2 regions of the Neobacillus sp. SRL179 genome follow, and region 2 is predicted to be linked to the other one. Evidence: riboswitches for the same ligand, from Rfam matches in the RefSeq annotation. Region 2 holds a riboswitch; the other holds the start of a gene.
What was found. Region 2 has a riboswitch for FMN ahead of AC4E8C_RS15840 (ECF transporter S component). Riboswitches for the same ligand answer to the same signal wherever they lie in the genome.
Positions count from the first base shown of each region.

Region 1 (16,089 bases), 1.2 Mb from region 2:
ATATAAATTAATTTATTTGTATAGGATTTCATTCAATAACTTTTTATCAAAAAAAAATAGGCTTAGAAGGAAATCATTCTAATACCTATCTTTTGTTGAAAATTATTGTTCAATATTTCGGCATAAATTAGCCATTTCAATCGCTGCGGTCGCTGCATCCCAGCCCTTATTACCTGCCTTTGTTCCAGCACGCTCGATTGCTTGTTCAATGGATTCTGTTGTTAATAATCCAAAAGCAACAGGGATGCCACTGCTTAAGTTAATAGCTGCTACACCTTTTGCCACTTCGTTACAAACATAATCAAAGTGAGGAGTAGCGCCGCGAATGACGGTCCCAAGCGTAATAACAGCATCGTACTTTTTACTATTCGCCATTTTTTGAGCAATTAGCGGGATTTCGAACGCACCAGGCACCCAAGCGACATCAACGTCTGTATCATTAACACCATGTCTTTTAAGGGCATCTTGTGCACCACTCAATAATTTACTCGTAATAAACTCATTAAACCTTCCGACAACAATTCCTACTTTTAAACCTGAACCTACTAAATGCCCTTCAAATATTTGTCCCATTATAATACCTCCAAATTTTGTTAATATTTTACCTAACGTTTGATGAAGCTTCCTTTTTGTTTCTGTATTCAACTAAATCTTTGATCATTATCATTTTTACGTTAAACTTATCCGCAACTTCGCGAAGCTGGGGAACACGTGCCATAGTTCCGTCCTCATTCATGATTTCACAAATCACTCCTGCAGGTTTAGCATCACATAATTTAGCTAAATCTACAGCTGCTTCGGTATGTCCAATTCTCTGCAAAACTCCCCCGTTTTTGGCAATAAGCGGGAACATATGACCCGGTCGTTTAAAATCCTCGGGTTTTGCTTCTGGATCCAGCAAACTTAAAACAGTAGCTGAACGTTCGAAAGCGGAAATGCCTGTTTTTGCAAATTTATGGTCAATACTAACCGTAAAGGCGGTTCCATGGGGATCGGTGTTATTTTCCACCATCGGATGTAAGTTCAATTTTTGTGCCAATTCTTCTTCAATCGGTACACATATCAGTCCTCTTCCATGTGTCGCCATAAAATTAATAACAGCAGGTGTGGCCTTTTCGGCCAAGGCAATAAAGTCGCCTTCATTCTCACGATCCTCGTCATCACAAACAATGATAACTTTACCTGCTTTTAGATCTGATAAGGCTTCCTCAATACTATCGAACACAACCATCACTCCTTTTTAAAAAGCTGAATTTAATAAAAACCATTTTCCTCTAAAAACTTTTCTGTTATTCCAGACTTGCTTTTTCGCTGCGTATCGTTTCCAAGGTTTTTGATAAAATGACCTACATATTTACCAATCATATCGCATTCCAAATTGACGATATCTCCTTGCCCCTTTAGGCTTAATATGGTTTCTGACAAGGTATGAGGAATAATTGATAACGTAAAACTTTGTTCCGTTACCTCAAAAACAGTTAGGCTTGTCCCATCAACAGCAACCGAACCTTTTAAAATAATAAATTGAAGCAATTCAGGGTCCGCCTCAATTTCATAATAAACAGCATTTTCGAGTGTCTGCTTTCTTTTAATCATCCCAGTTCCATCAATGTGACCTGAGACGAAATGACCGCCAAACCTTCCACCTGCTGCCATCGCCCGCTCAAGGTTTACTTTCGAGCCCCGTTTAACATTATTTAAACTGGTTCCCTTGACTGTTTCTGGCATAACATCAACACTGAAATACTTACTGGAAAAAGAAGTGACCGTTAAGCACACCCCGTTAACGGCAATGCTGTCGCCAAGATGAACATCATTAAGAATCTTTTTCGCATCAATGGATAAAACAAACGAATCGCCAGTTCGCTTAATATTTGACACCATCCCAATTTCTTCTATGATACCAGTAAACATAAACACTCCTTCTCCTTACACGGGGGTCACCATCAAATTAAAAAAATAATACAAAAAGACCCTAAAGAATGTTTCACTTTAGGGTCTTGAAAAATGACAATAAGAAATACAGGCTTAAAAATAGGTATACTTCACCCTACCATTAATCCTTGTTTTCCTTCTCCCATCCAGACTTTAACTGTCGGCTCTGGAATTACACCAGATCCACCGTTTAACAAAATGTTAACCGGGTCACGGACTAAGAAGCTATTGCTTCATCACCGCCGGTTAGGAATTTCACCTGACCCCGAAGGAATTATTCAAATATATAATTACATGTTATTATACTGAAGTAAAATAGTAAAGGGAATTGGACCAGTGCAGCGAATTACCCCTTTACACATAGATATTACTTCAGAATAATTTTTAACCAACAGGTACTATCCTTATTAATCCGTCTCAATTAGGATTTATAAGTCTTGATAGGTAAATAAATTTCAATATACAAGTCACCAGCGGCATATTGAATTGGATCCACTTCCTTATAAATTTCTAAACTCAATGCTTGGTGGTCCTGTTCATAGCCATATTCCTTCATCCAGGTATACAGTCGTTCATAAGTATGTTCTACTTCCTCTTGTTTACCTTTATGAATAGTGAACACATAATTTTTACTTGGAATGGTAAAACCCACCATTCCATCTGGGACATCGTCAATTCTTTCAACAGGCTTAGTTACATAGTAGGTGAACTCTGTCTCACGGCTGTGAAATGGTGCGATAAAAATGGGTTCATCTGTTTTATTGCCCACCTCCCCCAAGCGTTCTTCCATTTTAATAAAAAGACTCGGGATTGTATTTACCTGTGAGAAGGTTCCCGTCCATGATAAGCCAACTACCTTCATTTCTTCTTTCTCTACTACTTGGATTCCCAAGTTAATCGCCCCTTTTTGTTTAGTCATATTTATATAATTCTAATAAATCCCTTAAAATCCTTCCTAAATTATTCGACCCTTTCCGTAAATTATTTTAGAATTCTTTTTTTCGCAAAAAACAGAGGAGAACAATTCCTCTGTTTCAACCGCTAGTTATCATTTTCCGCAACCGTCTGATTTTCTTGGATTAAACCATTTTGAATCTGTAAATCCCCAAAGGATAGTCCCTGCAGTTCATTCCACACTCTCATTTTTTCGTTGTCGCTTTGTTTCACAATTTGGTCTCTTGATATTCGATAGGGAACAAAAGTCATCTTAATTTTTTCCTTATCAATATCTAGATGCAGGACACCAGTTTGCGCAGCATTACCCTTAATATAGTTGGGAAATAAAAAGTTTCCTAACGAGTAGGCAATCGGCTTCCCTTTATAATATTCGAATCCTTGTAATACATGTGGGTGACTTCCAATAATCACATCAGCGCCCGAATCAATCATTTTTTTAGCCCATTCCCGTTGAAAAGCTTCTGGAGAACGTTTTGTTTCAATTCCCCAATGGATAAAGACAAATAATAAATCCGTATCTGTTTTTTCTTCTTGAATGGTTGATTGAATCAAATTGAGATCATACCCGTTCGCTAGTCCTGGTCTCGTAACAGTTGCCACCCACGAATAGTCAGGAAGCACCCTAGAGAACGCAAGTATTTTAATGGTTTTCCCTTTAATACGATAAGTTTTTGCCGTGTAGGCCTCTTCCTGATTAAGTCCGCCGCCGATATAATCTAATTGATACTGCCTTAGGGAAGCGATTGTATCTGTCAAGCCTGTCTGACCATAATCGAGTGAATGATTGTTCGCAAGACTAACAAGCTGAAAACCTGCGTTTTTTAATCCCGCTAAAGCAGTCGGGTCTGACCGAAAGGTATATTGCTTTGCTTGTTTTGTTCCGCCCGTGGTGATAGCGGTTTCTAAATTTACTACGCCTAAATCACTTGAAGCTAGTTCTTCTTTAATCTGAATAAATGGGTAGTCTGGTCCTTTTTGTTTAACCGTTTCTTTGACAGACCAATCCATCATGGCATCACCAGCAAAAGTTAAACGGATCGGTTCTATGAACTCTGGTTGTTTAGTCTTCTCTATCATAAAGATTGGCTTGCCCTGAGAGACATTTTGCCAGCTTAAAAGGAAATCATAAAAATTACCTGTTACTGGATTTGGCCTTAATGGTTTATTGAACCTTCCAAATACTTTCCTTTCAAAAATTTTCATAGAGAATGATGGTTTTTCACTATTTGTTACCCTCCTCCCGTTAGATCCTCCTTCACTGGCTTGAACGAAAAATGGGGTTATACTTTGATTGAGTAAAAATAATATAGCAAAAATGACAAATCGATGTTTAAACACTACTTTCCCCCCTAGCATCTAGAAATAAGTGTAATAGGGAAAAAGTAAAAAAGGTGTCGAAATTTGTATAAAAAGAACAAAAATAGTCGTTCGCTAATGGAACTAGCTTGTGTAAATGATCGTTATGGTCTCAAGAAATTTAAATATTGAATTATTTTTTGATAAATATGTTTTTGTCAGCAAATAGATTATACTGTATGTAAGTAACTTTCTAGGAGGACGTACCATGAGTGAATCAAACCATACAAATACTAATGAAGAACCAAAAAAGAAAATGAGCTTACAAGAGGCAATGAAGCAGCAGCTTGAAAATAAAAAGAATAAAGCTGCAACGGGAAATTCCAGTGCCTCAAACTCTCAAAGTGCCAAAAAAATGAAAAGCCAGCAAACCAAAAAGGTGAGTAATTCACGGAGAAAAATGGGTGTCTAATGGACAAAATAGAGGTGATCTTTATCCTGGAGTACGTGTCAAAATTGTGTTAAAAGCGGACCAAAAAACAGGGAAGCTTACAGCTGGTGTCGTAAAAGATATTTTGACCAAATCCAGTTTTCACCCTCACGGGATTAAGGTAAGACTTATGGATGGACAAGTAGGCAGGGTGAAGGAAATTCAAAATTCCTAATATCCTATAAAAAATGACACAGAAAAACAGACTCCAATGTTGGAGTCTGTTTTATTGTAAGGTCTTATGATTTACGAACGTTAACCGCTTGCGGTCCACGTTGTCCATTTTCAATTTCAAACGTAACCTCTTGACCTTCATCCAAAGTTTTGTATCCTTCGCCTTGAATCGCTGAGAAATGTACGAATACATCTTCTCCGCCTTCACGCTCAATGAATCCAAATCCTTTTTCACTGTTAAACCATTTTACTTTACCTTGTTCCATTTCTTTGTAGCCTCCTAGCATGTAGCTATAACATTTTTTGCAAAAAATACTTGCTTACATATTTTTACCCGATTACCAGTCACATATACCATTAAATTTCAAAAAATATTAATTCATTACTTTTGGACTATAAGACCCATTTTTGGATTGCTTTAGCAACACCATCTTCTTCATTTGTGGCAGTTATCCAATCTGCTGCCCCTATTACAACATCCTGTGCATTTCCCATGGCAACACCCAGTCCTGCATGTTTAATCATCATTAAATCATTATAACTGTCACCCACGGCCATCACATTTGCCATTTCAATCCCTAATTTGTTGCAAACAACTTCCAGACCCCTAGCCTTATGAATGCCTGTTGAATTGACTTCTATGTTCTTCAAGGTGGAATTACTTAATTCAAACTCTCCCTTGTCTTCAAGCACTTGCTTAATTAGTTCTCTGGTTGCATCATCGTCAGTCCAAAAACCGAATTTCAACCATTCCACATTATGGATGTCGTCGGGCATTTCATTATGCCAATTACGTTCTGTGCTGATGGCCCAAAAGTTTGTTTTGTGCTGTTTGGATAAGTCCCACATCCATTCCACAAGTTCTGGTTTCACTAGATTTCTCTCAACAAGTCCCCTGTTGCCATCCCAGATTTCACTGCCATTTACAGTTACTAAGTAGGAAGTAAGCCCTAAATCATCAGCATGTTCTCGACACGTAAGCAGCGATCTTCCTGTACTAAGAACGACATGTACCCCCTTTTCTTGTGCTGCCTTGATTGCTTGACGGTTCGCTTCAGATACCTTTCCTTCATTATTTAACAGTGTTCCGTCCATATCTAAGGCAACCAGCTTAATCGTCCTATTTTTTTTTGCAGTTTCCATTCTGTCAATATCCCCCTTTTAGAATTCCCTTATTAAGGTAACACTTTGGAACACTACTATTCAAAAATTCGATTTTCAAGTTAACATAATTTTTTTATGTTAACTTGATGATAAGCATAATAGAAATGACTTATAATAAAAAGCTATTCCATTTCAATAAAATAACAACAAAAAGGCGCTAGGATAAGTCCAAGCGCTTAAATAACAAGTTATTAATGGTGGTGGTGATGGTGTTCACCTTTGGTTGGATTAGTAATTAACCATTCCTCTTTTGGGACATGGAAGAATTGAATCCAAACCCCATCCAAATATTCATCATTTTTCTCAAGTATAAAATCAATATCTTTATCTGTTTTGACTACTTCATCGTTTTCAGTTGGTGTATCCAGCATCAAATCATAGTGGGCATGATCGCCGTGAATATTGGTGACGTAAACTCGGAAAAGTTTTCCTTCTGCCCCTTCTTGTTCCATCATTTTTTTCAATGCTTTTGCGGCATTTCGATTAATTTTAACTTTCATCTTATGCTCTCCTCTTATTATGTATTCCTTCCTATTATCCCACGATTCGACCTAATTAGACAAATATAACTGTGTGCTAGGACAAATTAAAGAGGTTAGCACCATGTAAAATTACCAAATGGTGCCTGACACCCAATTTATTTTGAGCCGTTCCTTCTTTTTGTTTTCACTAATTGATAGCCTATAAAGGCAATATACAGCGGAATGGCTACATAAATGAAATACGGAAATCGATGTTGTTCCTTTTTAAAAACTATGTAAATCGCTGCCCCCATAAAAAGGGTGATAATAATTCCATACTTTGGCAGTGGGATTTCTTTCAGACTAGGAATTTTTATGGTACTGACCATAAGGTAACAGAGAACAAAAAAGGCAACCACAAAGATTAAACCCAGCATCCTGCCGTGAAATAATGTTAATAAGGTTAACAAGCCGCCTGCAGCTGTAATCGGAACACCTGTAAAATATTTTAGGGAAGATTTCACGGCATTTATATTAAATCTGGCTAGCCGGTAAGCTCCAAATAAGGGAAAGAGACCGGCAACAGCCATCCCTACCGTACCAAAGTAAGAGAAGTAGGAATAATAGGCCATCATAGCTGGTGCAACGCCAAATGTAACAATATCTGCAAGTGAATCAAGTTCTTTCCCCAAATCACTTTCCACATGGAGCATTCGAGCAATCCTTCCATCCATACTGTCCAACATCATCCCAATTAAGATGAGAATCGCTGCATTCTTATAGTCACCTTGAGCAGAGTACATTAATGATAAAAATCCACAGAATAAATTAGCAAGTGTAAATAAGTTAGGAATAGCATTTCTGATAATATCAATCACTCCAAAAAAAATTAAAATTATACTGCTTTCTTTGTTCGCTTATATTTCTTATTATACCGTGTTTCTTTGGTAAATTGGAAAAACAAGGTTAAGTAATAAAAAAAAGACAATAACATATTTATTATCTCACTTGTTAACATTACTATGTCAAAATAAAGCTAACTATCTTACAGCATAAAGGAAAACTCGCCAAATGGCGAGTTCATTTTTTATATCTTGATTTTAATTTGCTGTTTCTGGAGATTGTTCTTTTGAAAAAAACCAACCAGCTGCGGCAATCGCAACTAAGACCAAATAGAAGGTTACTTTCCATTCGGTTGAATGGGCAAATTCCTCATTTAATATGGCTAATGCAGGATGTGAAAGAGTATAGACAGCCAGTTTAACACCAACCCAGCCAACGATCGTGAAGGCTGCTATTTCCAGACCTGGTCTTTTTTCTAATAGCTTTACAAACTGATTTGCAGCAAAACGCATGATGATTAAGCCAATAATTCCACCGGCAAAAATAACTAAGAATTTACCACCATCAAGCCCGCCAATATTGGGAAGCGGAGTATCCGGCAAAACAACTGCCATCGCTACAGCTGCTAGAATCGAGTCTACTGCAAAGGCAATATCAGCTACTTCTACTTTAAATACAGTCGTCCAAAAACCGCCGCTTTTTCGAACTTCTTTCTCTTCATTTTCGGCTGCTTTTCCTTTGACGACTTTGCGAAAAATGTGATTACCTGCCATGAAAATTAAGTAGAGCGCACCTATGGCTTGAACCTGCCACACATCCACAAGAAATGAGATCATAAACAATGATGCAAAGCGGAACACGAATGCTCCTGCTAATCCGTAAAACAAAGACTTTTTCCGTTGTTCCTCTGGAAGATGTTTGACCATGATGGCAAGTACCAAGGCATTATCAGCAGCTAACAGCCCTTCTAATGCTACTAAAACAAGTAAAACCCAGCCGTATTCCATTAAGAGTGTAAAATCCATAAAAAATTCCTCCTCAAAAGGTTTATTTTTTAAATACTCCTTATTGCCATAAAAATAGGCCTCTACTGGTCACAGTAAAGGCCTAAAAATACAAAGCAAGACCTTTACAGTAAAGTAAAGGTCTTGCTAACAACGTCCATGTTGCCAATAAAGCCGGAGAATATTCATTCTCGAAATGACGACTTTATTGTAGCAGCTACTCCCCTTTAAAAAGGAAATATTTAATTACTCTTACTATATTATACTTTTAATTTGTTGTCAATGTAACTTAAAAGTTTATAGCTTGTAAACTTCTGAATATTTTCTTTCTAAGTAGTCAACGAGGTAATCTGCATTTAATTCTTCACCCGTCACTTTGACAATTAACTCATTAGGTGTATAGAGTTTCCCGTACTGATGAATATTCTCCTTCAACCATGCTTGAATATTGTCGAACCTTCCATTTTCAATTTCCTTATAAAGATCTGGCAGTTCCTTTTCAATCGTATGGAGAATTTGCGCTGCATACAAATTCCCTAAAGAATACGAAGGGAAATAACCAATCCCTCCGAATGACCAGTGTACATCCTGCAGAACTCCAAGCGTGTCAGTCGGTGGTGTAATTCCTAAGTAGTCTTGCATTTTTTGGTTCCAAACCTCAGGTAACTCTTTCGCTTCGATCTCCCCAGCAATTAGAGCCTTTTCGATTTCATAACGGAGCATTATGTGTAAATTATAGGTTAATTCATCGGCTTCCACTCGAATAAATGATGGTTGAACCGTATTAACGGCACGATAGAATTCCTCAACTGATAGATCTTTTAATTGGTTTGGAAAATACTCTTGAAGTGCAGGGAAAAAGAATTTCCAGAATTCCCTGCTGCGACCTACCATATTTTCCAGAAATCTTGATTGCGATTCGTGGATCCCAAATGAGGCACCACTTTGGAGAACCGATTCCTCAAACAACGGATTGACATGCTGCTCATAAATACCATGGCCTGCTTCATGAATGGTACCGAACAGAGCAGATCGGACATTTTTCTCTAAATAACGGGTGGTTAACCGAACGTCGCCAATCGTAACTGTCTGGGCAAAGGGATGAACTGTTTCGTCTAAGCGGCCAGCCTCCATGTCAAAACCTATAATAGGCAGGATAAAACGATTAAATTCTTTTTGTTTCTCAATATCAAAGCTTTGGTCAAACACGGAAACTTCGGTAGGTTTACCATTTTGCTTAATTCTTTCTAACAATTTCACACTTGATTCTCTTAATTTAGCAAATAAAGGATCCAGCTTCTCAACTGTTAATCCCGGCTCAAACTCATCCAACAAAGCATCGTAAGGATGTTTTTCATAGCCAAAGATTTCAGCAAATTTCCGTTTAAACTCAACAATTTTCTCTAACGATGGAAGATAGCGGGCAAAATCGTTGTGTTCTCTTGCTTCTTCCCAAGCATCATTAGCTTGTGCCGTTAAAACACTATATTCTTGAAAGAGATCTGCCGGAATACTTTTTGATTTTTGATAATACTCGTTGTATTCCCTTACCTTTGCCTTCGTTATTTCATCCAATTCTTTCTTACTTTCTATATTGGAAAGCGTTTCCAATAACCTTCCCATTTCTTCTGAAACAGATAATTTAAAAACCTCAGTCCGCAATGTCCCTGCTGCTTTTGCAAAAACATTTCTGCCTTTTTTGGGTGCCATTACCTTTTGATCCCAGTCTATTAAACCGACGATACTCGAGTAATGGGTAATTTTTTCATCTAAGAGTTTAAATTGTGCTAATGTCTCTTGTAATCCGGCTGACTCCACCATTTTCTGTTCCAATTAGTCGACCCCCTATGTATTTTTTATAGATGTTCTGATATGATTACATCTTTTTTTCATTATAAATTAAAAATTCAAATAAGGAAAAACTTTTAAAATATTATTGTTAGACATTTATAATCAAAACAGCAATTTTTCCCTTAATTACTGCATAAATTTATCCTTTCCTAGCAAAGAATAGTAGTTGGATAGGAAACCACTTTGGTCAAAAGGACGTGCTGTGACATTGGAGAAACAAAAAAAGAAAAAGTCTCATTTTCCTTTCCGATTAAATGTGCTCATCTTTAGTGTGTTTGTTTTATTTTCTATCTTGATCCTAAGGCTCGGCTTTGTTCAAATTGTTTACGGAGAAAATTTCAAACGAGATTTAGAGCGAAGAGAAGATATCACCATTAGCCATCCTGTTCCAAGAGGAAGAATACTTGACCGCAATTTTAACGTTATCGTAGATAATGTCCCCAAAAGTGCTATCTCCTTTATGAATGAAGGGTTTAGCCAAAAAGTAATGCTTGAAACAGCTGAAAAGTTGGCAGGTCTAATTCATATGAAAACGGATAAGATTTCTGAACGAGATAAACGGGATTATTGGCTTATGAAAAATAAACAGCAAGCTGAAGCCAAAATAACACCTCAAGAATTGGACTTATATGCAGCTAAAAAGTTAACTGATAATGATTTATATAGACGTAAATTGGAACGGGTTACGCTAGAAGATTTGAAACAACTTACAGATTTAGATCTAGAAATCCTAGCCATCTATCGAGAGTTTAGCAAAGGCTATAAGTTTATCCCACAAATTGTGAAGAACGAAAATGTCACGGAAAAGGAATTTGCGGTTGTAAGTGAAAATCTCCAATCACTGCCAGGGGTTGAAACCACCACCGATTGGGACCGCTTATATGTGTTCAAACATACATTGAGATCCGTTCTCGGTAATGTAACCAGAGCAGATGAGGGGCTTCCTGCTGATCAATTAAATTATTATTTGGCACGAGGCTACTCAAGGAATGACCGGGTCGGTAAAAGTCAGTTAGAATGGCAGTATGAGGATATCCTGCACGGACATAAATCAAAAATGAAAAATGTGACAGATAAACTGGGTAACGTCCTCGAATCTCAGCCTGTTTCAATTGGAAAAAAAGGGAAAGACCTTGTGTTAACGATTGATATGGATTTACAAATGGCGATTGATCGAATTATTGAAGAAGAACTTTGGAAAGCAAAAAAAACACCTGGATCTCGTTTAACCGATCGTGCCTACGTTGTATTAATGGACCCGCATACCGGTGAAGTTTTAACGATGTCTGGTAAAAAGATTGTAAAAAACCAGGCAACAGGTAAAGCTGAAATGACAGATGATGCCCTTGGAACCTTTACAACAACCTATAGCGTCGGTTCTACAGTAAAAGGAGCAACTATTTTGACCGGATATAAAACCGGTGCTATTTCCCTAGGTACTTATTTTGATGATGCGGGTATTAAAATAAAAGGTACACCTATTAAAAAGTCATATGCCTATTTAGGTAGAATAAATGAAATTAATGCTCTAAAAAAATCTTCAAATGTTTATATGTTCCATACGGCAATCAGAATTGGAAAAGGGCAGTATGAATATGACAAGCCCTTAAATTTAACAAATAAAATGGCTTTCGAGAACATTAGAAATTCATTTTCTTCCTTTGGACTCGGAACGAGAACGGGAATTGATTTACCGAATGAACAAACTGGCTTTAAAGGGCAAAGTAAACTCCCTGGTTACCTGCTGGACCTTGTCATTGGCCAATATGATACATATTCGGCCATGCAATTGGCGCAATATATTTCTACTATTGCAAATGGCGGATACCGCATGCAGGCACATGTTGTCAAACAAATACGGGAACCAGGTAATGAATCAAATGAGCTTGGGCCCGTTCTTAAAGAAATCAATCCAACCGTCCTTAATACAATTGATATGAAAAAGGAATGGATGAAGCGGGTGCAATTAGGCTTTAAAAAAGTTATGCAGGAACCAGGTGGGACGGCCGTTAAATTTTTTCAGGGTGTTCATTACACACCTGCCGGAAAAACAGGAACAGCCGAGGCCTTTTATGATGGACCATTACGCAGCCACTTTGGCAAAGAACCACCGCCTGTCATGAATTTAAGCCTGGTAAGTTATGCACCAAGTTCACATCCAGAGGTTGCCATGGCAGTACTTGTTCCCTGGGCTTATGATGGCAAAGATGACAATCATGTGAACCTCAAGATCGGCCGCCGTGTTTTAGATACTTATTTCCAAATGAAACGAAAAAATAAATAGTCTAGTTTGATTTTTTTAAAACTGACTTTACGGCTGCTTCAATTTCAATGTAGCTAGTGCAGCGGCAAATATTTGATTCCAGCCATTCTTTAAGGGTTTGATCATTGGCATCGGGATGCTGGTTAATTAACGAGTGACAATTCATGATAAAACCAGGGGTACAATATCCGCATTGGAAGGCAAATTCCTCGATAAACGCTTTTTGGATGGGAGTATTTTGTAACCCTTCAATGGTTGTCACCTTTTGATTCACTGCTTCCACGGCAAGCATTAAACATGATTTCATTGGCCAGCCGTCAACCTGAACCGTACAAGCTCCGCAGTCCCCATTTAAACAGCCTGGCTTTGCACCAGTCAGGCCTAGTTTAGTCCTTAAGATATATAAAAGTGAATCCGCCCCCCTAACCGTAAGGCTATGTGCTTCCCCATTTATATTTAGTGTAATGGTGTGGGTATTCATGGGTCCCTTCCCCCTTTCATCATCCATCCTGCATAGGACTTGCTACAAAACCGCGAGTGCATCAGAGAGCAGATTCCGTAAAACAAATAAACGGTATTCCGCTGAGCCCTCGACATCGTCTAAAATGGGTGCAGGCAATTTGTCCAAAGCCTCGTTTATCCTTGAATCAGCAGACTGGCCGTAATGATTTAAAGCCTCCTCCACCATAAATGAGCGAAATGGAAACGGGCACAAGCCACTGATAGCCACCCGAATCTGGTTTTCAACTTTAAGGGCTGCAAGCGTAATTAAAGGATAACCAGTGTTCCATTGCTGCCTGCGCTTTACTGTAAAGAATGGGGCGTTAATATATTTCTTTTCTGTTGCGATTTGCACTAAAAATTCCCCGTTTTGCAAGCGGAGATGTTCTTGGAATAGTTGGTTGATGGGAGTAATCTTCTTTCCTTCATGCCCTACAATCATCACCATGCTATCCGCTAATAAAAAGGGTAAAACGGCTTCACGATAAAAAATTCGTGCGCATATATTGCCGCCTAAAGTAATTTTCCCACGTGCGGTATGGTCGGCCACTTCACTAGCAGTTTTCGTTAGTAACGGAAACAGATTCGCTTCTTCTATTTGTGTGAGGGAGGGTGTACTGCCTAAAAGCAAATGATTTCCTCTCATTTCCATGACCTTGCATTCTGGAATGTCTTTGAGATCAATTACAGCTTCAGTATAAGCTAAATCAATTCTCCCGAGAGTTATTAATTCTGTACCTCCTGCAAAATACATCGGCTGTTTTCCTTGTTCGTCTAAGGTTCGATATAACTCGATTGCCTCCATTAAGCTTATAGGCCGAAAGTAATCAAAATCAAAGGGAAGCATTCCGTTTTGCCTCCTTTGCCTTCCAAATTAATTCAGGAAGCAAGGGCAGATTGTGCAGTGAGACGCCTGCAGCCACTGATAGGGCATTCCCAAGTGCACCTGGCATTCCCATTAATCCATGTTCCCCTACCCCCCGTGCACCAAACGGTCCATCCAACTGTGGAGTTTCCACAAAGCCCACTAGGTATTCGGGATTTTCACCATACCTGAGCGGCCGGTAGGTACGAAGCTGGGGATTCAAAACACGGCCTAATTCATCAAAATAAAACGTTTCTCTTCCCGCAAAGGCGAGCCCCATACTCATCGCGCCCATCACCTGACCAAGGGCTGCTTTCTCATTCATCACTTTCCCAATATCAACAACTGTACACGCCTTCAGTAAACGGTACGTATAATTCCGCCTGTCAAACTCAATTTCCACTGCGTAAGCTGCTACTGTCCATTCAGGACCCGGTTTACCGGCGCCAGTTTCCGGATCCAAGTGGGTCATGTGACGTAGAATATACTTCCCCCTTCCAATGATTTGCCCGCCAATGGCATTTCCATTGGGATATTGATATCCATAGACTACATCCTTAAAATCAAGACCGATTAAAGGATCGTCTCGTAAAAAGACCCTGCTATCCGCTACTTCCAAGTCTTCCTTAGGTGCCCTAAGAACACAAGAAGCAACCTCTTTTATTTGCATAATAACATCTTCCGCAGCATTTAAAACGGCTCGCCCACCCATGAATGTGCCCCGACTGGCGACGGTCTTCCAATGTTCTGGAGTTGTTTGTGTATCTACCTCCATTCGGACATGAATTTTATCTACATCCATCTGGAGCTTTTCTGCAAGAATTTGTGCCAAAATCGTCTTTGTTCCAGTACCAATTTCTATCACACCTGACATTAAATTAAGACTGCCATCGCGGTTAAAGGTTATTATGGCTCCTGAAGGCGCATTCGCATCAATCGTTGACGTTTTCCAGCTGCAACTGACGCCTTTTACACGTACCAACCGTTCATTTACTTCTTTTACAGCGCCTTCTTCCCACTTGATTAATTCTTTCACTCTCTCAATACACTTTTGTAGGTTTCCCACATTGCTATTATTCAGTAATACTCTTGTTGGTGTCGTGTTTCCTGGTTGAATAGCATTTATATATCTAAGTTCTAATGGGTCCATATTTAATTTTTGCGCTAGTATATCCATCGTACGTTCAATCACAAATGATAGTTCAGAATGACTGAAACCTCTAAAGGGGGACGCATAGGGATGATTCGTGTTCATACAATAGGAGTCACACCAGACATTTTCAATATTATACGGTCCCGTACAGTCGACAGCCCCTGCTCTAGTCACATCAATGGCTTTATCAGAATAGGCACCGCCGTCCCATAAGAAGACAATTTCAGCGGCTTTTATTTTTCCGAATTTATCAGCTCCTAATTTAACCGTAGCATCTAATCCAATGTGACATGGTGAGGTAATCATATCTTCTTCCCTTGTATTAAAAACCTTAACAGGTTTTCCCCCGACAGCTTTTGAAGCTAAGTAAGCAAGGATTTCTAACTGTACTGCTGCCTTCCCTCCATAGGCTCCTCCGACGAGAGGGGTATGAACGATAATTTTCCCCATGTCCTCGTTAAAGAACTTTGTAATCAGCTGTTTTACCATAAAAGGGGCTTGTGACGATGTCATAATGATAATAGTTCCATCTGGTTTCACTTCCGCAGTTGCACATCTTGTCTCCATTGCGGCATGATCGGAGGGGGAAAAGGAAAAGCTCGCTTCCACCTTCGTATCACTTTCTGCCCAGCCCTGCTCCATGAAACCTTTACGGATTTTTATATGTGTCGCAATATTAGTGCCAGGCACCGGGTAGGAATCAGGTTCTTTTTCATATTCCCCTAATTGTTCATGGACAAGTGGGGCATCCTTCTGAAAAGCTTGAGTTGGTGTATTCACCACTGGCAATAGTTCATAATGGACCTTTATCAGGTCTGCTGCTTGCTTTGCTTGTACGGGATTATCGGCAACAACAAGCGCTACAGGTTCACCATGATAACGGACCTTATCAACAGCAAGAGGTGGTCTGTCACGGATTGCTTCCCCAGTTAACGGAAAACTCTTCCCAGCGAGAATGGCTCTAACACCCGGAACTTGTTCGGCTTCTTTGGTATCAATATTTACAATCCTTGCATGACCATAGGGACTAATGACAATTTTTCCTGACAGCATCGGAATGGATTGATAGTCATTCGTGTACATTGCCCGGCCCGTTACCTTTTCCTCTGCATCCTTACGGAAAACACTTTTC
Region 1 covers NZ_OZ481792.1:2,034,467-2,050,555, reverse strand. Annotated here, with positions in the region: gene ribH (6,7-dimethyl-8-ribityllumazine synthase) at 103-573, opposite strand; partial or broken gene ribB (3,4-dihydroxy-2-butanone-4-phosphate synthase) at 623-1,225, opposite strand; gene ribE (riboflavin synthase) at 1,255-1,914, opposite strand; FMN riboswitch at 2,066-2,212, opposite strand; gene AC4E8C_RS10105 (GyrI-like domain-containing protein) at 2,357-2,854, opposite strand; gene AC4E8C_RS10100 (CapA family protein) at 2,977-4,230, opposite strand; gene AC4E8C_RS10095 (hypothetical protein) at 4,457-4,660, shown strand; gene AC4E8C_RS10090 (YwbE family protein) at 4,653-4,853, shown strand; gene AC4E8C_RS10085 (cold-shock protein) at 4,918-5,118, opposite strand; gene AC4E8C_RS10080 (Cof-type HAD-IIB family hydrolase) at 5,246-5,995, opposite strand; gene AC4E8C_RS10075 (iron-sulfur cluster assembly accessory protein) at 6,208-6,516, opposite strand; gene pssA (CDP-diacylglycerol--serine O-phosphatidyltransferase) at 6,654-7,355, opposite strand; gene AC4E8C_RS10065 (TerC family protein) at 7,578-8,345, opposite strand; gene AC4E8C_RS10060 (carboxypeptidase M32) at 8,622-10,145, opposite strand; gene AC4E8C_RS10055 (peptidoglycan D,D-transpeptidase FtsI family protein) at 10,384-12,459, shown strand; gene AC4E8C_RS10050 ((2Fe-2S)-binding protein) at 12,461-12,919, opposite strand; gene AC4E8C_RS10045 (FAD binding domain-containing protein) at 12,962-13,786, opposite strand; gene AC4E8C_RS10040 (xanthine dehydrogenase family protein molybdopterin-binding subunit) at 13,773-16,089, opposite strand, start outside.
Region 1: it holds a riboswitch for FMN, as region 2 does, so the genes downstream of both, ribE (riboflavin synthase) here and AC4E8C_RS15840 (ECF transporter S component) in region 2, are expected to answer to the same signal.

Region 2 (16,089 bases):
GCTAACGTTTATCCCTTTATTAATTGGATTTATACTTTTATATGGTACATTCAAGCGGGTTCCAACTTATGAAAGCTTTGTGGAAGGTGGAAAAGAAGGCATTAAAATAGCGGTATCAATCATTCCTTTTTTGGTAGGTATGTTCGTCTCCATTTCTATTTTTCGTGCATCGGGTGCACTAGACGCATTAATGGATTGGGTAAAACCATTCATGCGATTAGTGGGTGTGCCAGCGGAAATTGTCCCTTTACTTATTATTAGGCCAATTTCAGGCACAGCAGCTCTGGGGATGACAAGTGATTTGATTGCTGTCTATGGCCCTGACTCTTTTATAGGACGCTTAGCATCCGTTTTGCAGGGGAGTACCGATACCACTTTTTACGTATTAACAGTTTATTTTGGGGCAATAGGGATTAAAAAAATGGGAGATGCGCTTAAAGTGGGTCTCCTCGCAGATGTTGTGGGGATTATCGTTTCGATTATTGTTGTAGTTTTGATTTTTGGAACAAAATAAATGAATCACAAAGCATGTTTCCTTTGGAACATGCTTTTTATTTTATTTATTGATACCCGTTACTTTGAAAAGTGAAGAAATTGTGTCATAATTCATTAGAATAGAATTGTGTAGGGTATACCAATTTGGATACATCTATTGTACTGTACTAATTGTTTTCGATATAAGGAAAAATTTTTTGAGGTGAAATAATGGAAAGATTGCAAAAGGTCATTGCTCGAGCGGGCATTGCTTCAAGGAGAAAAGCCGAGGAGTTAATTAAAGAAGGCAGAGTAAAGGTAAATGGACAAGTGGTTAAAGAACTAGGTGTAAAGGTGACTGCTGCTGATAAAGTAATAGTTGATGAAATACAGATTGAAAAAGAAGAACCTGTTTATTTTCTTTTGTATAAACCAAGGGGTGTTATTTCTAGTGTAAGCGATGACAAGGGGAGGAAAGTGGTTACTGATTTTTTCTCTCACTATAAAGAAAGAATTTTCCCTGTTGGCCGGCTTGATTATGATACTTCGGGGCTTTTGCTATTAACAAATGACGGGGAATTTGCCAATTTACTAATGCACCCAAAAAATGAAATAGACAAGGTGTATGTAGCAAAAACAAAAGGCATTCCATTAAAGGAAAATCTAAGGAAATTAGAAAGAGGAATTCGCCTTGAGGATGGAAAGACAGCCCCAGCTAAAGTCAAACTGCTTTCCGCAGATAACAAGAAACAGACAGCTATTGTTGAAATAACTATTCATGAGGGCCGAAATCGTCAGGTAAGAAGGATGTTTGAAGCAATTGGGAATGAAGTATTAAAATTAAAACGGGAACGTTATGGGTTTTTGACATTAAATGGACTTAAAGCTGGGGAAGCACGTGAATTAACACCACACGAAGTAAAGCAGCTGCGGGGCTATGCTATAGAGCATTCTAACAAAAATTCATAATTTAGTCACATTTACTTTCTTTTGTTTACACTGTGAAAGTGTTGAAAAATGCTATAATTTAAGACAAATTGTGTCGGGAGAGTTATTGGAGGTTTAAATATGAAAAAACGGCGATTAGTTATGAGAACAATTATTTTACTTGTACTAGGTGCAGCCGTTGCCTACTCACTTTATGCTAATCTTACAAAAGATACGAAACAAAAAGTCGCTGTTGGGGAAAAGGCGCCTGATTTTGCACTAGTCGATATGCAAGGAAACAAGCATCGTCTTTCCGATTATCGAGGACAGGGGGTATTTTTAAACTTTTGGGGAACCTGGTGCCCACCGTGTAAGAAAGAAATGCCATATATTAATAATCAATACCATCAATATAAAGACAAAGATGTTCAGGTTTTAACGGTAGATATTGCGGAGCCTGAACTCGCAGTTAAACAATTTGCAGACCGCCTTAAGCTTGATTTTCCTATTATGATTGATAAGGAAAAAGAAGTCATGAATGTATACGGTGTTGACCTCCTTCCGGCAACATTCCTCATCGATCCGAATGGGAAGGTAGTAAAATATTATACCGGAGAGCTGACTGAAAATAAGATTAAGGAATTTATGGAGCAAATAAAACCTTAAGGGATTGTAAGGAGTTTTTTACAATGAATGATGTTAAATGTGAATGCGGGCATGTGAATCCGCATGGAACCGTGCTGTGTGAAGCCTGTGGGAAAATTTTGGATGAACAAGATGCGAATAATAAAGAACTTCTTGACATGCGCTATGAGGGAAGTGCACGCCGCTCACAAACATATAATAAAACCTTTATTGATAAAATATGGAATTTTTTCTCGTCAGTTAAGGTCGGAGTATGGATCATTATCGTTATCTTAATTGCTTCGACTCTAGGAACGATTTTGCCGCAGGAAATGTACATTAACCTTCCGCCTGAAGTGTATTATGAGCAAGAGTATGGCTGGTTCGGGAAATTATATTATCAATTAGGTTTTCATGATTTATATGGTTCCTGGTGGTACTTAATTTTAATAGCCATGCTTGGCACTTCGCTTGTTATTTGCAGCATAGATAGAGTGGTTCCATTATACAAGGCCTTAAAGGCCCAAAGAGTAACAAGACATGAAGGTTTTTTAAAGCGCCAACGTGTATTTGGTGTGACTGATCATTTTGATGAACAAGATTTAATCACCATTAAACAGCATTTAGCAGCAAGACGGTATCATGTCCGTGAAGAAAATGGTGATTTGTTGGCTGAAAAAGGACGTTTTTCCCGTTGGGGACCCTATGTCAACCATGTGGGCCTAATTATCTTCCTTTTTGGCGGAATGCTTCGGTTTGTCCCCGGATTTTATGTGAATGAGAACCTGTGGGTAAAAGAAGGAGAAACGGCGGTCATCCCCGAAACGGGTGAAAAGTTCTATCTGAAAAACAACCAGTTTATTTTGCAGCATTATGATAAAAATGAGGATAAAACTTTTGAAAAAGCGATTGAAATGGCTGGACAGGTTGTTAAGAACTACCAATCCAATGTCGTTTTATATAAACGAGTAAGTGAAAATCTCCCTGGTGAAAAACCAGAATTAAAGGAAATTAAAGATTATAAGGTTCGTGTTAACCATCCTTTATCCTTTGACGGATATTCTATTTTTCAATCTTCTTATCGAAGCGAACTGAAGGCCATGTCTTTTGCCTTAACAAATAAGCAAACAAGTCAATCCTTTGGTGAGTTGAAAATTGATCTTGAAGACCCGAAAGAAAAGTATGACCTTGGTAATGGCTATTCAGTAGAAATATTAAACTACTTTCCAGACTTTGAATTTAATGAGGATGGTGAACCCACTACAAAGTCGCGGGCACCTAATAATCCTGCGTTTATCTTCCGTATGGTTACACCTGATATACCAAAAGGGGAAACAAGTTTTGTTGCAATCAAGCAAACGATTGAGCCTTTTGGTGATAATCAAAATAAAATGTCATTTAAGGGAATTGAAACAAAAAATGTTTCAGGATTTACTGTTCGAAAGGACTCATCTCTATGGGTTATTATTTTAGGTGGAATCATTTTCATGATTGGTGTGATTCAAGGTGCTTATTGGAATCATCGTAGAATCTGGATTCAAAACAAAAACGGACAGATTTGGATTGCGGCTCACACGAATAAAAATTGGTATGGCTTAAAAAATGAAATTGGAACGGTTTTAGAAGAAACGAAACTTGACATCCCAGAGGATCAATTTCAAAGGGACAATATGATTAAGGAGGGAGTCTAGTTGGCAGCACTTAGTAGTAATTTATTATTTATTGCTTTTATTCTTTATTTAGTTTCCATATTGTTTTACGGTGGATCTATTAAATCAAAGAAGGTAACGGAAGAAAAGAAAGGCACCAATAAATGGGGGAAAATCGCTGTATTTTTAACTATTGTTGGTTTTATCTCACAGGTAGGTTATTTTATTACGAGATGGATTGCAGCAGGACATGCTCCTGTAAGTAATATGTTTGAGTTTACTACTTTTTTCGGTATGGCTCTTGTTGGTGCATTTATTGTTATTTATTTTATTTATCGAACCACCTTACTTGGATTATTTACGATGCCTGTAGCGATTTTAGTTATTGCATATGCAAGCATGTTTCCCAGAGAAATTACGCCATTAATACCGGCATTACAAAGTTATTGGCTGCATATTCACGTCACCACTGCTGCCATGGGTGAAGCCATCTTAGCGATTAGCTTTGCGGCGGGTTTAATTTACCTTGTTAAAGCTATCGATCAAACAAAAAGGAACAAACAGACCTTTTGGCTTGAAATGGTGATGTTTGCATTAGTAACAGTACTTGGATTTGTAGCTGTTTCATCACTATTTGCGGGAATGGGTTATCATGAAAAATTTAATTGGATTGATAAACATGATAGTCAAGTAACGGTTGAATATACAATGCCTGCTATTACTGGTCCACATGAAGGGGAATTGTTAACAAAAGATGGATTTAAGCCATGGATCGAAATGCCTGCCTTTATTAATGCTAAAAAGTTTAATACAGTGATTTGGTCATTATTGGGCGGATTGATTTTATACGGATGCATTCGATTAATATTAAGAAAAAGAATTGCAGCTGCCTTAAAACCACTTGTTAAAAATATTAAACTCGATTTTGTTGACGAGATTAGTTATCGATCAGTATTAATTGGTTTTCCAGTATTTACACTCGGTGCGTTAATTTTTGCAATGATTTGGGCTCAAATGGCCTGGTCTAGATTCTGGGGCTGGGATCCAAAAGAAGTTTGGGCCTTAATTACATGGTTATTTTATGCAGCATTTTTACATCTCCGTCTTTCTAAGGGCTGGCATGGGGAAAAATCCGCATGGCTTGCTGTTATTGGCTTTGTGATTATTATGTTTAATCTTGTTGCAGTAAATTTAGTGATCGCTGGTCTACATTCATATGCAGGTTAACACCATGAATGGCGTTAAACCGTTCTATAGCCTTCACCTCGATTGAGTGAAGGCTTTTTAAAAAAGTAGATTGTCAAATAATTGTCACTTTTTCTTGCAGTAATTACCGTGTAAATATAGAAATATCGTAAACCATTTTGTACAATAAACCTCATGGGGGGATTAATAATGGAAAAAGACGTAAAGATTTTAGTAGTAGATGATGAAGAAAGAATTCGCCGTTTATTAAAAATGTACTTAGAGCGTGAAGAATATAGCATAGATGAAGCTGAAGATGGAAACGAAGCATTAACCAAGGCATTTGCAAATGATTATGACGTGATTTTACTTGATTTAATGATGCCAGGTAAGGATGGAATTGAAGTTTGTCGAGAATTGAGGGAAAAAAAGGCTACTCCCGTTATTATGTTAACAGCAAAAGGTGAAGAAATAAATCGTGTTCAAGGATTTGAAGTAGGAACAGATGATTATATTGTTAAACCATTCAGTCCACGAGAAGTGGTCTTACGTGTAAAAGCATTATTAAGAAGATCTTCTCAAACAAGTTATCTGCAAACAGAAACAACTACGAAAGACGTTATTGTTTTTCCACATTTAACTATTGATAATGATGCACACCGTGTAACAGCTGATAGCAAGGAAGTCAGCTTAACACCAAAGGAATACGAACTTTTATATTTCTTGGCAAAAGCGCCGGATAAAGTGTTTGATCGGGAACAATTATTAAAAGAAGTGTGGCATTACGAATTTTTTGGAGACCTGCGTACCGTTGATACGCATGTAAAACGCCTCCGTGAAAAATTAAACAAAGTATCTGAACAAGCTGCAAGAATGATTGTAACAGTTTGGGGTGTAGGTTATAAATTTGAGGTAATAAATGAATGACCTTTTTACGAAGTGTTGTAGGTAAGCTTTGGTTTACCATCCTGTTATTGGTATCATTTGTACTGTTTATACTAACGGTCATGCTCCTAGAATTTTTCCAAAACTACAACATTCTTGAAACAAAAGAGGACTTAACCCATACTGCTGAAAAAATTGCCCATGTACTAGAGGAACATCCTGATGATAAATTTCCATTAGGTTTAGAAATCTCATGGGAAATCATCGATGATGTCACAAAAGTGGTCGTAGTAAAAAATGATAATGAAGTCTATTATTCGCCAAATACCAATAAAGAGAAAAAGTTAACGTTGGCAGATATTAAAAGTGATCCGGACTTATCAAAAATCTTTCATAATACTACAACTGTTGAAAAGGTTTCAGATCTTTCTACAAAGAATGGAAACGAAGATTCTAATTATTCCATCATAGGCGTCCCGCTTCACCTTTCAGGTGAAAGTAATGGTGCCGTCTTTATTTATCAATCACTTAGTGTAATACAAGCAACAACACATTCTACAACAAAATTTATTTTACTTGTTGCAGGGGTCGCCATAATTCTTACTACAATTTTTGCATTCTTTCTATCAACAAGAATTACCGCACCACTGAGAAAAATGAGGGAAGCTGCGTTTGAAGTGGCGAGGGGTAAATTTGACACAAAAGTTCCTATCCTTACTCATGATGAAATAGGGGAATTAGCCACGGCATTCAATCAAATGGGCAGGCAATTAAAGTTTAATATGAATGCCCTTAGCCAAGAAAAGGAACAACTTTCTAGTATCTTAAGTAGTATGGCAGATGGAGTTATTACCTTTAACCGGGATGGGACCATCCTAATTACGAATCCTCCTGCAGAACGATTTTTACAATATTGGTATTATGAAAAAGGTGGAGCAGGTAGTACTGATTCGGAGTCTATTCCATCACAGGTGATGGATCTTTTTCAAGAAGCAGTTGATACAGAAAATGAACAAATGGGTGAAATCTCACTACAAGGTCGTCATTGGGTCATATTAGTAAGTCCGTTATATAGTAACCAATTTATTCGTGGAGCCGTAGCGGTGCTGAGGGATATGACTGAAGAACGGCAATTAGAAAAAATGAGAAAAGACTTCATTGCGAATGTTTCACATGAATTACGGACTCCTATCTCCATGTTACAAGGATATAGTGAAGCCATTGTTGATGATATTGCTGAATCGCAGGAAGAGAAAAAAGAAATGGCAAGAGTTATTTATGATGAATCATTACGGATGGGCCGGCTTGTCAATGAATTGTTAGATCTAGCCCGAATGGAATCCGGGCATATCCACTTATCAATGGAAGACGTTGATCTCGTTTCATTCATTAATAGGATTATTCATAAATTCCAAGGATTAGCAAAGGAAAATGAGGTTCAATTGTTTGGGAAAATCGAAAATGGTATTTCGACTGTAGTATTTGATCCAGATCGGATTGAACAAGTACTGACGAACTTAATTGATAATGCCATGAGGCATACACCAAAAGGTGGAACTGTAAAGTTAACAGTAACCTCGGAAGATAAGGGAATCAGAATAGAAGTGAATGACTCTGGTTCTGGCATACCTGAGGAAGATTTACCATTTGTTTTTGAACGCTTTTATAAAGCTGATAAAGCAAGGACACGAGGGAGAGCTGGAACAGGGTTAGGTTTGGCGATTGCCAAAAATATAATTGATGCTCACAGAGGAACAATTTCTGTTCAGAGTAAATTGGCGATAGGTACAACATTTTCTTTCCTACTGCCACGAAAAAAGTAGGATTATCAAGTTTTTTGCCGATTGTTCTTGATTCACGGGAAACAATCAGCAATATGAATAACTAACTTAAAAAAAGAGGCGTCGAATTAGAGCTCATCCTACCTGGATGAGCTTTTTTAGCCGATAGGAAAATATATCTTGCGTATCAACCATTAGGACAACTACGCCATTGCCAATAGGGCTCGCCAATCGACGAGAGTTTTCTAATGCTTTAATCGAGTAACTAACTGACTTACAGTAAATACCTTCCTTTTTGTCCAAAAAAAGTCTATATTAATAAGGGTGAAACTTTTTATACATAAACACCGACTAATATTATGAACGGGGAGGGGAAATGATGGACTCCGTTTTCGATGAACTATATCAAAAATATCATCATGACGTTTTTCAATTTTTGTTTTATATGGTTAGAAATAAAGAACAAGCGGAAGATCTTGTCCAGGAAGTATATATTCGTGTATTCAAGGCCTATAACCGCTTTGAAGGGAAGAGCAGTGAAAAAACTTGGCTGTTTTCCATTGCGAGGAATGTTGCCATTGATTTTTTTCGTAAACAAAAAGGCTGGAAGGAAAAGCTATTAGAAAAATTTGATTGGTCAACAAATCAAGTGAAGGATGAATATCCCATACCTGAAGAAATAACAGTACAAAATGAAGAAATCAGATGGATTTACAAATGTCTTGATTATTGTACCGTGGATCAACGTTCTGTCATTATCCTGCGTTATTTACAGGATTTATCCATTGCGGAAACGGCCCAAGCTTTAGGGTGGACAGAAAGCAAAGTAAAAACTACCCAACATCGCTCATTAAAAGTACTGAAAAAGCAAATGGGAATGTTTTATGAGAAGGAGGGATTAGCTAGTGAAAAAGTCGGAGTGGAGCGATAATGAGCTCGAAGAATTATTAAGGCAAATGCCAAAAATACAAGATCATCGCGATCCTCGTGACATTTACCAAAACCTTTCTATAAAAAAACGTAAAACGAAACCATGGCTATTACCAAGTATAGCTGCAGCAGCTGCCCTGCTTCTTTTTTTCATCCTAGTACCTAAGTTAATGGATGGGACAAATGTATCTTTTGAAAATGCAAAACAGGAAAAATTTTCAACAAAGAAGGAAATGGACGTAGCGCAAAAGGATTTATCCACTGAGCCGAATCAAAAAGACAGCGCTAAAGAGGATAAAACATTTTCAGGTACAGCACAGGAAGAACCAATGAAAACTGAAAGTAAGAAAACGGCCATTTACAATGAACAGGTTGGCAGCGGAACAGTATTAACTTATTGGATACCAGACAAGCAGGCACAGATTTTAGTTCCCATTTCTATCGTAGTTCAACCATCTAAAGATCAATCATGGCTAAATCTATATAATGAAGCTATGTCAAAACTCAAGGAAGAGGAATGGGGTTTAACGGAATACTACCCATTAAATGCAACGTTGAAATGGGATGAAAGCAATCAAACTGTTACAGTTGATGTACCTGAAAATCACCAATACGGACAAGGCTCAACTACTGAGGTGAATTTTATGAAGGTAATTAATAATGATGTAGCCTCCAATAGTAATAGTAAAAAAATTCTATTCACAACAAATGGTCAACCTGGAGTGGAGTTAGGCAATTACGGAAGAATTAATGAGGATAAGGTAAATTCGCAAGATAAACATGCGTATTTCTTTTATTTTCCTGAAGGCAGTGTATTGCCACTGTTAACACCATCTAGTGAAACATATACAGATTTTTCGACTGCAATTGAGGCAATGAAGAAGTCCCCTGCAGGTTTGGGTTTAGAAAGTTCTCTTGAGAAACTACTCCCTATTAATGAAATATCCATAAATGACAAAACATTATTAATCTCATTTAAAGGAAATACTAGTATGCAGAATAACCAATTAACTTTATCTTCTTTTGAAGCGTTGTTGCTAACTGCTAAACAATTTGGTATGGAAAAAGTGATTGTAGAGGATGCACCTATATCGAACATTGGTGAGTTTGATTTATCTAAAGAAATCCATGTTCCAATCGCACCCAATTTCCGTCCTATTCAATAAACCATTAAATCAGCCGACTCGGTTGATTTTTTTTGTATAAAAAAGTGGAAAACTCCAAATTATAACAAGTATGTTCACAAGTTCCCTCTATAAAACATTTTGTTCTAGATGAGAAAGGTCGAACATATGGTATGGAGGAGGAAAGGGACAAGTATAAGGAGGAAAAAGAAACAATGCGTGACTACATAAAAAGATTTTTAATTGCCATTATTATGGCACTTTGTGTCAGTTTATTATTCTTGGGTGGAAGACATTCTGATGCAGCAGGTATTGAAGGGCAAACTGGAAGGAAGGCTCACTGGATTTGGCCAGCCGATGGGATTATATCAGATACATATGGAACAAGGCAGGGAAAACATAAAGGAATTGATGTAGCAGGAAAAATGGATACTCCAGTACTTGCTGTTGATGACGGTGAGGTAGTAAAATCCTATTATTCTAATACATATGGGAATGTTATATTTATTAAACATCCTAGTAATTTTGTTACTGTTTATGCCCATTTAAATAAGAGGAATGTTTCACAAGGTCAACAAATTAAACAAGGTGATGTTATTGGGAAAATGGGTAAAACAGGGCAGGCAACAGGAACACATCTCCATTTTGAAGCGCATCAAATGGAATGGAGATTCGATAAAAAATTTGCACTGGATCCTGAAACCCTTTTAGGTAAAGCTGAAGTTGGTGAAAACGTCCAGGGCGGCATTGTGAGTAAAGGTGATTATGTTCTTGAGGTAAGCTCTCGTCTACAATCACAATTGGAAGAAGGCCACTTACAGCCAAACAATACGTCGAACAGAGTCAAATATATTGTAAAAAGCGGAGATACGTTGTCGTCGATTGCCATTAAGCAAAATATTTCAGTTAAAGTTCTTAAGGAAATTAATCACCTAACATCCGATCTTATTAAAACCAATCAAACTCTAATTGTTTATCCATAATCTTTATACAATACCCGCTGCATGTGCAGTCGGGTATTTACTATTTTAATTACAAGGCTCTGTTAATCTTAATTGTTGATTTACGCTCCAGGTGCTTCGCTTTCCGCGGGCGTCCCCGGGGAGCCTCCTCGGGGACGCCCCAGCCCCGTACTCCCGCAGGAGTCTTCGCACCTTCCGCTCCAATCAACGTGCAAAAAAATCAATATTAGTCTTTAACACAGCCAATTACAAAAAACACCAAATATAAAATTCACTCAAATTCTTATATGTGCCCTTTTTTATTTTGTTATTACATAAAACTTACAAGCAGATTGTTTTACTTAACAAACATGAATTTCTTTAGTATAATAAACTTGTAATTTCATATCGATCTATCTTCGGGGCAGGGTGAAATTCCCGATCGGCGGTATTAGAGTATAGCTCTTAAGCCCGCGAGCCTTTTTATGGCAGGATTTGGTGCGATTCCAAAGCCGACAGTATAGTCTGGATGGGAGAAGATGGAGGTTCTGCAGACGTTCAAAAAATTTCGATTTAATGGACGTTTATTAAGCGTGCCTTTGTTAACTCCCTCAAGATTTTTTCTTGGGGGATTTTTAGTTGTCAAGGACGTATGTATGCTGAACCTCTCTTCCTAACGTGATGGATCAAAAAAGGAGAGAGGAAGATGAAGAAAATGAAGAAAACAAAGAAATTAAACGTAAAGGCCTATGTTTCAATTGGGATGCTAAGCAGTATTGCCTATCTGTTAATGCTATTAAATTTTCCCTTGCCGCCCTTCCCAAATTTCTTGTTTGTTGATTTCAGTGACATCCCAGCATTAATCGCTGCACTTATTTTTGGACCAGTTGCAGGAATATTAGTAGAGTTATTAAAAAATGTTTTAAATTATATTGCTACAGGAAGTCAAACAGGAGTTCCAGTCGGACATATTGCCAATTTCCTTGCCGGAGTTGTCTTTATCCTGCCAACATATTTTGTTTATAATAAACTTAAAACTAAAAAGGGAATGACAGTAGCGTTAATAATTGGAACAGTTACAATGGCTGTAGTGTTAAGTATCTTAAATTACTTTTTAATATTACCTGCCTATACCATTCTGATGGGCTTCCCAGATATGCGTAATTTGGTTATTCCAGCCATCTTACCTTTTAACATATTAAAGGGTGTAATGATGTCCATTATCTTTATGTTATTGTTTATACGAATGCAAACATGGATTAATAAATATACAACAATAAAAGGTGCATAAAATAAAATAAAACAAAACAAAACAAGATCTCCCCAGCGTAGTCTTGTTTTGTTTTTTTTGTTTTAAGATTTATGTAAAAAAAACCTCGTCAAAAGACGAGGAGTTAGTAGCTTAAAAATATTTTATTGACAAAATATTATTCGAATTTAGTTGGATTACCGTCAAATGGCTCTTCTGCAACTTTAATAGAATCAGTTGGACAGCCTTCAAATGCATCCATCATGTCGTCGATTAAAACATCAGGAATTTCAACAATTCCTTCGTTATCGTCAAGTGTTACAAATGCAATACCTTCGTCATCATAATCATAAATATCAGGTGCTGCTGCGCCACATGCACCACACGCGATGCAAGTTTCCTTGTCAACAATTGTGTACTTTGCCATGAAAAAAACCTCCCAGTAAAATAAAAAAAATATTCTTCCTGTTTCCCCTTAACGAAATGGAAACGCATTACTCATATCTATTGTAAAACTGTATGAACAACTTTTCAATAGAAAAATGCTTTTATTAGAGTGGATTGTCCTATTCATTTTTATAAAGTTCTCCATATTTGCGCAACAAGTTTTGTATTTCATGGTAAAATGAAATTAATAAAAATGGGAAATTTGTCGATATAAAGCGAAAGAGTGGTGGGAGCAAAATGTTAAAACTAGAAGCCATCATTCTCAATTGTATAAAACAGCTAAATCGTGAGCGTACGATTTATTCCATTTATCATCTTTTAAATGGGAAAAAGTCATCCCAAACAATTCAGGATGCTCATTTATTTTCTCTAAAAAAATTTTTTGGAATATATGAACCGTTAACAAGAGAGTCCTTTGAAAAAATAATTGGTTCCTTACATGAAAAAAAGTGGATTGAAAATTGTGATGAACAAAGGTATTTTTTAACGCAGTTAGGACAGTTGAATTTGGAAAATTCCCCTATGCCAATATACCTGAATGGCTGGAGCTACCATTCCTTCACATCTATATTTTGGGAAAGGCTGTCGTTATTTGTTCAGGTCACATCTAATCTTGTTTTTGGGGAGGTAAGGTATTTACCCATTCAAAAAAAACAAGATGTTCATCAATGGTTGAAATCCGCTTTAAAGGAAATCAACGTACCAAGAAAAGAGTTGGGCAGTCGTTTGTTCACGGAGTTAATGGAGTGTTTTAATGAGGAACCGGATATCGATCCCTCGGTTTTAGTATTTCGATTAACTGGATACCAACAAATAGGATTAACACCACAGCAAACCGCCCAAAAATTAGCGATGGATATTCACGAATACCATATTGAATTCATTTATATTCTTCATTATTTAATGGAAATTATTAATCGCCATGCTGATCGTTTTTCCATTTTACCAATCCTTGCAAAGGATTTGAAACAAGATGATGAATTAACACTTTCAGCAAGGAAGACGTGGCAGTTATTAGAAAAAGGATATGCCTTTACTGAGATTGCAGATCTAAGACATTTAAAGATAAGTACAATCGAGGATCATTTAGTTGAATTTGCTTTACACATTGAACATTTCTCAATAGACCCTTATGTAGATAGACAGTTACAGCAAACAATAGCTGAGATCTCACAACAAACAGAAACAAGGCAATTAAAGAAAATAAAGGATCAAATAAAGGAAGCAACCTATTTTCAAATAAGGTTAGTGTTAGCAAAGTTTGGTGAACAATAATGGAATTAGAAACTCTATTAGAAAAGCATTTTGGTTTTACTTCATTTAAACCAGGGCAAAAGGAAGTTATCACATCAATACTAAAAGGACAGCATACTTTAGCCATGCTCCCAACTGGAACAGGAAAATCTTTATGTTATCAACTTCCCGGTTATATTCTAGGAGGTAAAATATTAATTATTTCTCCGCTTCTTTCTTTAATGCAAGACCAGGTAGAGCAAATGAAACGGTTCGGTGAAAAAAGGGTAATTGCCTTGAATTCTTTCCTCACTTCGTCAGAAAGAAATCATGCGCTTCATCATTTATCTGAGTATAAATATATCTTTATATCTCCTGAAATGTTACGTGTGCCTTTTATAATCGGTTTATTAAAACAACTAACGGTTTCACTGTTTGTAGTAGATGAGGCCCATTGCATTTCCCAGTGGGGTTTCGATTTTCGACCAGATTATTCTAAATTAGGGGTTGTAAGAAAAAAATTAGGGAATCCTCTTACCCTTGCCCTTACTGCCACTGCAACAAAGAAGGTACGTGAAGACATAGTTAGTTCCCTTGAACTTGAGGAAATAAATAGAATAGAGTCGACAATAGACCGTCCCAATATCGCTTTTTCTATTGAGAAGGTTAACCACTATCACGAAAAGCAAGATCGAGTTTTAGAACTAGTTAAAACGTTAAAAAAGCCGGGTATTATTTACTTTTCTAGCAAGAAAACAGCAGAGCAAATTGCATCCCTGTTAGTTGAAAAAGGGATCTGCCAGGCTATGGCTTATCATGGTGGATTGGATCAAGACACAAGAATATTGATTCAACAACAATTTATACATGATCAACTTGATGTCATTTGTGCTACTAGTGCATTTGGGATGGGAATTAATAAAGAAAATATTCGGTTTATTATTCATTTTCATATGCCTATGCAAATGGAATCCTATTTACAAGAAATTGGCAGAGCTGGGCGTGATGGATTGCCTAGCATTGCCGTCCTTCTATATGCACCAGGTGATGAACAGCTCCCGCTTCAATTGGCAGAAGGGGAATTACCAACAGAACAGCAGATTGATTGGCTTTTCAGTAAAGTTCATCGTGAACAACTTATTAAGGATGGAAGGGTGGATTTATATCCTCAGATCAGTGAACAGGGTGGCTTTTCTGAAATACAATGGAGAATTATTAATGACTTTGTTAATAATCCCTTTCAAGATGTTATACCCTTGGACGTGATGAAAACATCCTTAAAGAAATTTGTGAAGGAACGACTAGGAGTTAAAGTAAATAATATTTTCCAGATGAAAAGAATGATGGAAACACAGTCATGCCAAAGAGAATATATCCTTCAATATTTTGAGGAAGAATTGTCAATAAAAGTTTCCTCATGCTGTGATTACTGTGGTTTACAACTAAATGCTTATCAAACGTCGGCAAACGAATTACCTCTTAAAACAGGTGATTTGTTGTGGAAAGATTATCTTGCCAAAATTCTTATATCTAGTGAGTTGAGTGAATGAAAAAAAAGAAGTATAGTGAATTAATCGCTAGTTTGTCAGATAAAGAGCTCCTTTATCATTTATATTTAACCCAAATCATCCTCTTAGCGATATCCCTAATTTTAGGATTCATTTTGTTTGATCATTTTTCTTATTTACAAAATTTAAACATTAGTGACCCTAGAATTATTACTGTTGGCTTACCTGCAGGTGCTGCAGTTGTTTTATTGGATTTGCTGTTGATGAAATGGCTCCCCTCTTCCTTTTATGATGATGGGGGCTTAAATGAACGAATTTTTAGCAGCAGATCTATTGGTCATATCCTGGTTATCGCTTTTTTTGTTGCCTTTAGTGAAGAACTTCTTTTTAGAGGTATAATCCAAACGAAAACAGGACTGATCTTGGCTAGTATAATATTTGCTATTATTCATTATCGTTATCTTTTTAATTGGTTTTTGTTTATGAATATAGTTCTATTAAGCTTTTTTATTGGGACAATTTACGAATGGACTGGAAATCTTGCAGTCACCATCATTATGCATTTTGTCATTGATTTTCTTTTAGGTCTATATATAAGATATAGAAGTTCAACAGTTAAGGAACAAGGAGGCGGTACTCCGTGAATAAAGAAGAACCTTATAGAGATCAAGCGGAAAGATTAAAACAACGAATCCAAAAAATAACAGAAACAGGCGAAGATAGTGGCAGTGCCGAGGACGGAATCAGCAGCAAACTGCCTCCAAGAGAAATTGTGCACCGTCAAAAGAAAAAGAAGACAAAATGGAAGGTGAAGTATCCTGTCATCAGATTATTGGTTCTATGTTTTATCCTCCTTCCTATTATAATTTTTAGTGTAATTTCCTATCGAGATAACGGAGGTAAAGTTAATCACACTGAAAAAACATCTGGAAGTACAGTTGGATATGAAACGATTAATCTTGAACCGTCGAATCAAGAAGAAAACAAAATAACTAAGGAACCACCTGAAGATAATAATCAAGGTCAGAACGGAGTGAATGAATCCACATCTGAAACAGACCAGTTAATATCACCTGATAAAACAACATCTGTTGAAACACCTATTTCCAGTCATAGTAGCAGCGATAATCAG
Region 2 covers NZ_OZ481792.1:3,207,295-3,223,383, reverse strand. Annotated here, with positions in the region: gene AC4E8C_RS15890 (spore maturation protein) at 1-514, shown strand, start outside; gene rluB (23S rRNA pseudouridine(2605) synthase RluB) at 706-1,443, shown strand; gene resA (thiol-disulfide oxidoreductase ResA) at 1,543-2,067, shown strand; gene resB (cytochrome c biogenesis protein ResB) at 2,091-3,716, shown strand; gene ccsB (c-type cytochrome biogenesis protein CcsB) at 3,717-4,901, shown strand; gene AC4E8C_RS15865 (response regulator transcription factor) at 5,070-5,786, shown strand; gene AC4E8C_RS15860 (ATP-binding protein) at 5,783-7,567, shown strand; gene sigX (RNA polymerase sigma factor SigX) at 7,905-8,456, shown strand; gene AC4E8C_RS15850 (negative regulator of sigma-X activity) at 8,431-9,621, shown strand; gene AC4E8C_RS15845 (peptidoglycan DD-metalloendopeptidase family protein) at 9,795-10,562, shown strand; FMN riboswitch at 10,932-11,065, shown strand; gene AC4E8C_RS15840 (ECF transporter S component) at 11,227-11,811, shown strand; gene AC4E8C_RS15835 (ferredoxin) at 11,948-12,196, opposite strand; gene AC4E8C_RS15830 (YpbB family protein) at 12,454-13,491, shown strand; gene AC4E8C_RS15825 (RecQ family ATP-dependent DNA helicase) at 13,491-14,999, shown strand; gene AC4E8C_RS15820 (CPBP family intramembrane glutamic endopeptidase) at 14,996-15,601, shown strand; gene AC4E8C_RS15815 (LysM peptidoglycan-binding domain-containing protein) at 15,598-16,089, shown strand, end outside.